One region of the Streptomyces sp. NPDC090445 genome, then DNA from elsewhere that is predicted to be linked to it. Evidence: predicted binding sites of a transcription regulator. Region 1 holds the regulator's gene; the other holds the start of a gene.
The links. The regulator HspR, encoded in region 1, represses chaperone genes until heat shock. The targets are predictions, from matches to a motif close to TTGAGNNNNNNNNNCTCAA.
Positions count from the first base shown of each region.

Region 1 (5,183 bases):
ACAGCAAAAGCGACACATCCCCACTCGGTCGCGAACCTGTGCCCCGAAGGAGCGCGCCTCTACACGAGCGCGCTGCGCACCGGTCGCATCGCACGTGGAGACGCGGAAGCCGCACCCTGCCTGCTCGACCTGGCCCTGCTGCAGCCGGATCCTGATGACGTCAATTCACTGCGCCCGGTTCCACCGGCGGTCGCTCTGGCCCAGCGGCTGCATCCGATCGAACGCGAGATCCGCGAGCGGCACCGCGATTCTCTCGAACTCTCCGAAGCGTTCGAGCCGTTTCTCGCCATCAGCGCACAGGCCCCGGCCAGCACGCACGCCATCACCGTGCTGGAGGGCTTCGACGCCATCAACGCCGCCCTCAACCTGGCCACCGCCGAGTGCCACACCGAGATGCTCACCGTCCAGCCCGGCGGCGCCCGCCCCAGCCTCGAGCTTACGGAAGCCCTGGAGCGCGACCAGCCGCTGACCGACCGCGGTGTCCGGATCCGGACCCTCTACCAGCACACGGTCCGCCACAGCCGGGGCACGCTCGCGTACGTGGACATCCTCAAGGCCGGCAAGGTCGAGGTGCGCACGCTGGAGGAGCTCTTCGAACGGCTCATCATCTTCGACCGCACGGTCGCCTTCATACCCGCCAGTGACGACCGCCAGGTGGCCCTGGAGCTGCGCCACCCGGGGCTCGTGGACTACCTCATCAAGGTCTTCGAGCAGCTGTGGCACCGCGCCGTGCCGCTGCAGGAGGAAGTGACGTACCAGCCCACCCGGGACGGCATCTCGGGCGTGCAGCGCACCATCGCCCAGCTCCTCGTCGAGGGGCACGTGGACGAGGCCATCGCCCGCCGGCTGGGCATGAACGTACGGACCTGCCGCGCGCACATCGCGAAGCTCGCCAGCACCCTCGGCAGCGGCAGCCGCGCCCAACTCGGCTTCCTCATCGCCCGGTCGGGGATCCTGGAGGAGAGCGGCCCCGACTGCTGAGGCGGCGCACGCCGGCGCGGCGGCACATCGACGCAGAAGGCCCTGCCCGGGACGTGCCCGGGCAGGGCCTTCTGCGTCGATGCGTCGGCGCGCGCCGCTAGTCGTTCGTCCGCTTCGGGGCGGGACGCCAGACGACGAGGGCGTTGCCGCCCACCGGCGGCTGGTACTTGACCAGGTCGCGGCGGTACGAGGCGTGCACCTGGGCCTCGCGCTGCTGCATCACCGCGGCCGCGCCCTCGACGGCGGCCGAGAGCTCGGCCACGCGCTGTTGGAGCGCCTCGACCTGGTTCTGCAGCTCGATGATCCGCTTGATGCCGGCGAGGTTGATGCCCTCGTCCTGGGACAGCGCCTGCACCGTGCGGAGCAGCTCGATGTCCCTGGCCGAATACCGCCGTCCGCGGCCCGCCGTGCGGTCCGGGGAGACCAGGCCGAGGCGGTCGTACTGGCGCAGGGTCTGCGGGTGGAGACCCGAGAGCTGGGCGGCCACCGAGATCACGTAGACCGGGGTCTCGTCGGTCAGCTCGTATGCCCCGCCGCCGAAGCGGGGCTGTCGTCGGCGGCCGTCCATGTCATGCTCCCTTCGCAGACTCGAACAGCGCGGCACGCGGGTCGTCCGACTCCGTCGCGTCGCGGTACATCTCCAGCGCCTCGCGGGCCTTGTCCGTCAGCGCGGACGGGACCGCGACCTCCACCGTCACCAGCAGGTCGCCGCGGGTGCCGTCCTTGCGGACCGCGCCCTTGCCGCGGGCGCGCATGGTGCGGCCCGACGGGGTGCCCGGCGGCAGCTTCAGCGTCACCGCGGGCCCGCCCAGCGTCGGGACCTTGATGTCGGCGCCCAGGGCCGCCTCGGAGATCGTCACGGGGACGGTCACCGTCAGGTTGTCATCCCTGCGGCCGAAGACCGGGTGGCTGCCCACGTGGACGACGACGTACAGGTCGCCGGCCGGGCCGCCGCGCTCGCCCGGCGCACCCTTGCCGCGCAGCCGGATCCGCTGGCCGTCGGAGACGCCCGCCGGGATCCGGACCTGCATGGTCCGGGAGGACTTGGCGCGGCCGCTGCCCTTGCAGACGTCGCAGGGGGTCTCCGCGATCAGGCCGCGGCCCTTGCAGTCCGCGCAGGGGTCCGTCAGCGAGAAGCCGCCGCCGCTGCCCCGCGAGACCTGGCCGGTGCCGACGCAGGTCGGGCACACCCGGGGGGTGCCGTTCTTGTCGCCGGTGCCCGAACAGGCCTTGCAGGGGGCCTGGGAGGACATCCGGAGCGGGACCGTGGCCCCGTCCACCGCCTCCGTGAAGGAGAGGGTGACCTCGGACTCGACGTCCTGGCCCCGGCGCGGCTGGGTGCGGGTCCCCGCACCGGCGCCGCCCCGGTTGAACAGGCCGCCGAACACGTCACCGAGGCCGCCGCCGCCGCCGAAGCCGCCGGGGCCGCCGCCCTGGGCGCCCCCGAACAGGTCGCCCAGGTCGAAGTTGAAGGAGCCGCCCGCGCCGGGACCGGGGCGGAAGCCGCCGTTCCCGAACAGCGCGCGGGCGTCGTCGTACTCCTTGCGCTTCTTGGCGTCGCCGAGGATGTCGTTCGCCTCGGAGATCTCCTTGAAGCGCTCCTCGGCCTCGGCGTCGCCCTTGTTGGCGTCCGGGTGGAACTCGCGGGCGAGCTTCCGGTACGCCTTCTTGATCTCCGCCTCGGTGGCGTCCTTCGGGACACCGAGGACCTTGTAGTAGTCCTTCTCGACGAAGTCCTTCGTGCTCATCCCCGGCGTCCCTCCTCTCGTGCCGTCACATGATCAGCTTTGCGGACGTCAGCCCTTGTCGGCTGCATCCGCGTCCTTGTCCGCAGGCGTGTCGCCCTCCCCGGACTCGGACTTCGGAGCCGCGCCCGGCTGGGGCTCGGCCACCGCGACCCGCGCGGGGCGGATCGTGCGCTCGCCGATCCGGTACCCGGGCTGCAGGATCGCCACGCAGGTCGTCTCGGTGACGTCCGGCGCGTACGAGTGCATCAGGGCCTCGTGGATCGTCGGGTCGAAGGGCTCGCCCTCCTTGCCGAACTGCTGCAGACCCAGCTTGGCGGCAGCGGTCTCCAGCGATTCGGCCACCGACTTGAAGCCGCCGACCAGTTCGCCATGGTCCCTCGCCCGGCCGATGTCGTCCAGGGTCGGGAGCAGCTCGGACAGCAGGTTCGCGACCGCGATCTCCTTGACGGCGATGCGGTCCCGCTCCACGCGGCGACGGTAGTTCTGGTACTCCGCCTGGAGCCGCTGGAGGTCACCGGTGCGCTCGGCGAGCGCCGTACGGGCCTGGTCCAGCTGCGCCACCAGGGCCGCGTTCGGGCCCTGGGCGGAGGGGGTGGACTGGTCGGACTGTGCTCCGGAGTCCCCGGCCGGGGCCGCCGGCTCCTCGGAGGAGGAGTCGGCGGACTTCGGCTCGGCAGCGTCCTCGGGGGTGGCGCCGTTGGGGACTTCGGGCTTCTCCTCGAAACCCGCGGTCTCCTCCGGCATCAGGCCGCGCCACCCTTCGGCTTCTCGTCGTCGACGATCTCGGCGTCGACGACGTCGTCATCGGCCTTGGCCTGGCCCGCGTCACCGGCACCGCCGGCGGCCTGGGCGCCCTGGGCGTCGGCGTAGATCGCCTGGCCGAGCTTCTGGCTGACCGCGGCGACCTTCTCGGTCGCGGTGCGGATCTCGGCCGTGTCCTCGCCCTTGAGCTTCTCCTTCAGCTCGGCGACGGCACCCTCGACCTCGGTCTTGACGTCGCCCGGGACCTTGTCCTCGTTGTCCTTGACGAACTTCTCCGTCTGGTACACGAGCTGCTCGGCCTGGTTGCGGGTCTCGGCGGCCTCGCGGCGGCGCTGGTCCTCCTCCGCGTACTGCTCGGCCTCCTGGCGCATCCGGTCGACCTCGTCCCGGCCGAGCGAGGAGCCGCCGGTGACGGTCATCTTCTGCTCCTTGCCCGTGCCCAGGTCCTTCGCGGTCACGTGCATGATGCCGTTGGCGTCGATGTCGAAGGAGACCTCGATCTGCGGGACGCCGCGCGGGGCCGGCGGCAGGCCCGTCAGCTCGAACATGCCGAGCTTCTTGTTGTACGCCGCGATCTCGCGCTCACCCTGGTAGACCTGGATCTGCACGGACGGCTGGTTGTCCTCGGCCGTCGTGAAGATCTCCGACCGCTTGGTCGGGATCGTGGTGTTGCGCTCGATGAGCTTGGTCATGATGCCGCCCTTGGTCTCGATGCCGAGGGACAGCGGGGTCACGTCGAGGAGCAGGACGTCCTTGACCTCACCCTTGAGGACACCGGCCTGGAGGGTGGCGCCGATGGCGACGACCTCGTCCGGGTTCACGCCCTTGTTGGCCTCCTTGCCGCCGGTCAGCTCCTTGACGAGCTCGGCGACGGCCGGCATGCGGGTGGAGCCGCCGACGAGGACCACGTGGTCGATGTCGGAGAGCGCGATGCCCGCGTCCTTGATCACGTTGTGGAACGGGACCTTGCAGCGGTCCAGCAGGTCCGAGGTCAGCTGCTGGAACTGGGCGCGGGTGAGCTTCTCGTCCAGGTGCAGCGGGCCCTCGGCGGAGGCCGTGATGTAGGGCAGGTTGATCGTGGTCTCCGTGGAGGAGGACAGCTCGATCTTCGCCTTCTCGGCGGCCTCGCGCAGACGCTGGAGCGCCATCTTGTCCTTGGCCAGGTCGACGCCGTGGCCGCCCGTGAACTGCTTCACCAGGTAGTCGACGACGCGCTGGTCCCAGTCGTCACCACCGAGGTGGTTGTCACCGTTGGTGGCCTTGACCTCGACGACACCGTCGCCGATCTCCAGGAGCGACACGTCGAAGGTGCCGCCACCGAGGTCGAAGACGAGGATCGTCTGGTCGTCCTTGTCCAGGCCGTAGGCCAGGGCGGCGGCGGTCGGCTCGTTGACGATGCGCAGGACGTTCAGGCCCGCGATCTCGCCGGCCTCCTTGGTGGCCTGGCGCTCGGAGTCGTTGAAGTACGCCGGGACGGTGATGACCGCGTCGGTGACCTTCTCACCCAGGTAGGCCTCGGCGTCGCGCTTCAGCTTCTGCAGGATGAAGGCGCTCATCTGCTGCGGGTTGAAGTCCTTGCCGTCCAGGTTGATCTTCCAGTCGGTGCCCATGTGGCGCTTCACCGAGCGGATGGTGCGGTCGACGTTGGTGACCGCCTGGCGCTTGGCGACCTCGCCGACGAGGACCTCGCCG
Region 1 covers NZ_JBIVXV010000049.1:1,833-7,015, reverse strand. Annotated here, with positions in the region: gene ACIQUT_RS39095 (helix-turn-helix transcriptional regulator) at 1-981, shown strand, start outside; gene ACIQUT_RS39090 (heat shock protein transcriptional repressor HspR) at 1,079-1,549, opposite strand; gene dnaJ (molecular chaperone DnaJ) at 1,551-2,729, opposite strand; gene grpE (nucleotide exchange factor GrpE) at 2,778-3,473, opposite strand; gene dnaK (molecular chaperone DnaK) at 3,473-5,183, opposite strand, start outside.

Region 2 (5,183 bases), on a different contig from region 1:
GAGATTCCGAGGCGACTGCAGGAGCGGATGAATGTGTCCGAGATAAACACCTTTCCGCCGTCGATGACCACGCCGTCCGGCACGATCACTGGCTTCGCGGCTGCTTGAGCCATCCGGGCATCCACCTCCAGCAGACGTCTGTGCGGCATGCGCGAGGCGGCCATCCGAAGCGATTGGGACCAGCCCGGCCGCATAGGCTCCGGGACCAGCATTCGGGCCAGCAAGAGCGAGGCATCCACGGCTTTTGTGCCCACCGGCCGGAGCACAGCGGCGCAGATCGTGCGCGTGGCGACGTCGACCGCAATCGTCAGATCCGCCCGGGCCGTCAGTCCAGAGTCCAAGACCACCATCACATCCAGCGGGGTGGAGTCGATCTGCACCTGTTCCCCGGGCCGGGCAGCGAACGTCGGTGTGAACGGTCCCTGGGGCCGGTTTGCCATCTGCCGTCGGGTGACCGAAGAGCCGAAGGTGTGGCGGCCGGCGGAGAGTACGCCGATCAGCTTGTAGAAGGTGTTCTTGCTCGGCAGTGGCACCTCCCCTTCACCGTGGGTGGCCTCCACCATCTTGATCACCCGGCGGATCAGGCGGGATCGGGTCCCCGTGGAGCTGTGAGTCTCTGCTTGCAGTGCTTCCTGGATCGCAGCGACGAGACGGGCATCAGCCCTTCCGGTCACCCCTGACAGCCGCACCATGCGTTGGTCGACCAGACCCCACAAGCCCTGCTGGGCGTAGCGCGACCGTCTGCCTTGAACCGTGCGAAGACTCACCCCCAGCTCCGTGGCTTTAGCCTCGGCCCTCTGGAGCAGCGAACGCGAAGCGGGGTCGTACTCCGGCCGCGGACTCGTGCCCGGCGCAGCGTTGGGCCGCAGCCCCGTGTCGACCTCCACGACATGCTGTTCCCACTCGATGGCCGCCATGCGAACCGAGTCCGGCAGCGTCGCCAGCAGCCCGAACGGCTCCAGCGCCGGCAGTGGCTCAGTGCCAGTGACGGAGAAACCTGGGGATGCCATCAAATAGGAGGCGAGGACGACCGACTCGGCCCCGTCCTCCGACCGCAGCCGTACCGAGGTTCCGGACAGGGCCACCACTTGGTGGTCCCCGTCAGCGTACGTAATCCAGTCGCCTGGCCTCAGCACAGAGCCGTTCTCGCTGGTATTCACCGCCACACTCCGGGCGACACGAGTGAAGCAGCGTGCAGCGGGACGGAGACGTCCACCACCAGCTCATGTAGCCACAACAGGTGGAACAACACAGGCAGAACCGCGATGGGGTCTCCCACCCTGGCAGCCCCGTCCATCAACGGCCTCGGCTCGGCGAACACTCGCCGCAGGTCGGAAACGGCATCCTCTACGCGATGCCTCGGGTGGCGGTAACCGGCCAGCCACCGAACGTTCCGCATCACGATCCCGTCCGGTGCACCCACCAGCCTGAAGTGCCATCCGACCTGGTTGCAGGCCGCCTGTGTCGCCTCGAATTTCACCCAGTCCCGAGGCCGACGCCGGTCCACCGGGCGGCAGTCGACCACAACCGCCGAGCCATCCTCCCGCCTCGCGAAGTAGTCCGGAGCGTGCGAGAGGCCCTTGCCGGTATCGGAGGCCCAGAACAGCCAGAACGGCTGCGACGAGACCCCGACCACCGACGGATCGAAGTCGAGCAGCATCACGTGATCCCGCTCCAGCCAGGACTCGTACCCGATGTGCCCGCCCATCGTCGACGACCACCAAAGGCCAGGCAGGTGCCGCTGGCCCTTGTACGACTTGAAATCGCGAACCGGCACGCAGCCCTCGAACCGCACCGCCCACACGTCCGCCAGCGGACGCCGGAACTCCGACCCGCTTTGGTCGACGTAGCCGACCTCGAACCCCTCGGGCGGCGTCCCGCTCGCACCACCTGCCACCAGGTCTAACGCATGTCTCACGACCAGCTAACAGTGCCGCCGGATGCAAGGTCACGCTGACCAGTGCAAAGTCCCGTGCAACCTCGACCTGACCTGTGCAAGGTCCGCCGCTACAGGACAGGTGAGGCGTGTTCGCCGGAGGCGAACGGGAGTTGGGGAACACCGGGAGGCGCACATGCATTGAGTCGGCATAGCTCAACTTCACTGCCGGAGGGAAGATCATGGCTTCGACGTCCGTAAAGCTCACCCTGCCCGTGCTGCCGCTCGACGACGAGGTCGTGCTGCCCGGCATGGTCGTCCCCCTGGACCTGACCGACGCCGAGGTGCGCGGCGCCGTCGAGGCCGCCCAGGCCGCGGTCCGCAGCGGGAAGCCCCGGGTGCTGCTCGTACCGCGCGTCGACGGGAAGTACGCCGGCACCGGTGTGCTGGGGACCGTCGAGCAGGTGGGCCGGCTCTCCGACGGCGATCCCGGCGCGCTCATCCGCGGCATCGGCCGCGTCCGCATCGGCGCCGGGACCACCGGCCCCGGCGCCGCGCTCTGGGTCGAGGGCGAGAGCGTGGACGAGCGGCTCGCCGACCCGCTGCCCGGATCGGTCGCCGAGCTCGTCAAGGAGTACAAGGCCCTCGCCACCAGCTGGCTCCAGAAGCGCGGCGCCTGGCAGGTCGTGGACCGCGTCCAGCAGATCGAGGGGGTCTCCGCCCTCGCCGACAACTCCGGCTACTCGCCCTTCCTGACGGTGGCCCAGAAGGTCGAACTGCTGGAGACCGCCGACCCCGTCGCCCGCCTCAGGCTCGCCGTCACCTGGCTGCGCGACCACCTCGCCGAGCAGGACGTGGCCGAGTCCATCGCCAAGGACGTCCAGGACGGCGTCGACAAGCAGCAGCGCGAGTTCCTGCTGCGGCGCCAGCTGGAGGCCGTCCGCAGGGAACTGCGCGAGCTGAACGGGGAGAAGGAGGGCGAGGCCTCCGACGACTACCGGGCCCGGGTCGAGGCCGCCGACCTCCCCGAGAAGGTGCGGGAGGCCGCGCTCAAGGAGGTCGACAAGCTGGAGCGGTCCAGCGACCAGTCCCCGGAGGGCTCCTGGATCCGCACCTGGCTCGACACCGTCCTCGAACTGCCCTGGAACGAGCGCACCGAGGACGCCTACGACATCACCGGCGCCCGCGCCGTCCTCGACGCCGAACACGCCGGGCTGGACGACGTCAAGGACCGCATCACCGAGTACCTGGCCGTGCGCAAGCGCCGCTCCGACCGCGGCATGGGCGTCATCGGCGGCCGCCGCGGCGGGGCCGTCCTCGCCCTCGTCGGGCCGCCGGGCGTCGGCAAGACCTCCCTCGGCGAGTCCGTCGCGCACGCCATGGGCCGCAGGTTCGTCCGTGTCGCGCTCGGCGGCGTACGGGACGAGGCCGAGATCCGCGGCCACCGGCGCACGTACGTCGGCGCGCTGCCCGGCCGCATCGTCCGCGCCATCAAGGAGGCCGGGTCCATGAATCCGGTCGTGCTCCTCGACGAGATCGACAAGGTCGGCTCCGACTTCCGCGGGGACCCGGCCGCCGCCCTGCTGGAGGTCCTCGACCCGGCGCAGAACCACACCTTCCGCGACCACTACCTGGAGGTGGAGCTCGACCTGAGCGACGTCGTCTTCCTGGCCACCGCGAACGTGCTGGAGGCCGTCCCCGAGGCGCTCGCCGACCGGATGGAGCTCGTCCGCCTCGACGGGTACACGGAGGACGAGAAGGTCGTCATCGCCCGCGACCACCTGCTGCCGCGCCAGCTGGAGCGCGCCGGCCTCGGCGCCGACGAGGTCGTCCTGGAGGAGGACGCCCTGCGCAGGCTGGCCGGCGAGTACACCCGCGAGGCGGGCGTGCGCACCCTGGAGCGCTCCCTCGCCCGGCTCCTGCGCAAGGTTGCCGCACAGCACGAACTGGGCGAGCGCGAACTGCCGCAGCGCATCGGCGCCGACGACCTGCGGGCGCTCATCGGGCGGCCGCACCACGTGCCGGAGTCCGCGCAGGATCCGGCCGAGCGGCGCACGGCCGTCCCCGGCGTCGCCACCGGCCTCGCGGTGACCGGCGCGGGAGGCGACGTGCTCTTCGTCGAGGCCTCCCTCGCCGACCCGGAAACCGGCGCCGCGGGGCTCACCCTGACGGGCCAGCTGGGCGACGTCATGAAGGAGTCGGCGCAGATCGCGCTGAGCTTCCTGCGCTCGCACGGCGCGGAGCTGGAGCTCCCGGTCGCCGACCTGAAGGACCGGGGCGTGCACATCCACTTCCCGGCGGGCGCCGTCCCCAAGGACGGGCCGAGCGCCGGCATCACGATGACGACCGCGCTGGCCTCGCTGCTGTCGGGCCGTCAGGTCCGCACGGACGTGGCGATGACCGGCGAGGTCTCCCTCACCGGGCGGGTGCTGCCGATCGGCGGGGTCAAGCAGAAGCTGCTCGCGGCGCACCGGGCCGGCCTGACCACCGTCATCATCCCGAAGCGGAACGAGGCCGACCTGGACGACGTCCCGACCGAGGTGCTGGAGCGGCTGGAGGTGCACCCGGTGACGGACGTGCGCCAGGTGCTGGAACTGGCCCTCGCCCAGGCGCAGACGGCGGCCGTCAGCGCCGCCGCCTGAGCCCGCCTGAGCCCGCCGGAGGCCCCTCGGGGCCGGCCCGGACGCCCGCGCACGGCCCGGGACCCCGCTCCGGCGGGGCCCCGGGCCGCCGCCGCACGCTCTGCGAAATACTGGAGGTGACCGGCACAGGGGGTGCCGGACACACGAACGGGAGCGGCACGTGCACGGCAGCGAAGACCAGGAGTTCCTTGCTCTGGAGCGGGAGCTTTCCGTCTTCCTCCGGCGGGCCCGCGCCTCCTCCGGGGAGATGGCCCGCGCCCTGCACCCCGAGCTGGAGCCCGCCGCGTACGGGCTGCTCGTACGGCTGGAGGCCGCCGGCCGCCAGCGGGCCACCGACCTCGCCGCCTACTTCGGGGTCGGCAAGGCCACCATGAGCCGGCAGCTGCGCGCCCTGGAGGTGCTCGGCCTCATCGCCCGCGAGCCGGACCCCGCCGACGGCAGGGCCTTCCTCGTCGGGCTCACCGAGGAGGGCCGCCGGCGGTTCCTGCGGGTCCGCGGCGCCCGGCGCGAGCGGTACATGCGCAAGCTCGCCGACTGGGACCGCGGCGAGGTCGCCGAACTGGCCCGGCTCCTGAACCAGCTCAACCAGGGCGAGGAGTAGCGGCCCGGGGCCCGGCCCGCGGCGCTACAGCTCGGCGAAGGCCGCCGACGCGTCGTCGTGCCGC
Region 2 covers NZ_JBIVXV010000014.1:139,509-144,691, forward strand. Annotated here, with positions in the region: gene ACIQUT_RS24795 (Mu transposase C-terminal domain-containing protein) at 1-1,160, opposite strand, end outside; gene ACIQUT_RS24800 (TnsA-like heteromeric transposase endonuclease subunit) at 1,157-1,897, opposite strand; gene lon (endopeptidase La) at 2,119-4,518, shown strand; gene ACIQUT_RS24810 (MarR family winged helix-turn-helix transcriptional regulator) at 4,679-5,119, shown strand; gene ACIQUT_RS24815 (hypothetical protein) at 5,144-5,183, opposite strand, start outside.
Region 2: the regulator HspR is predicted to act here: its motif matches at 2,078-2,096, upstream of lon (endopeptidase La).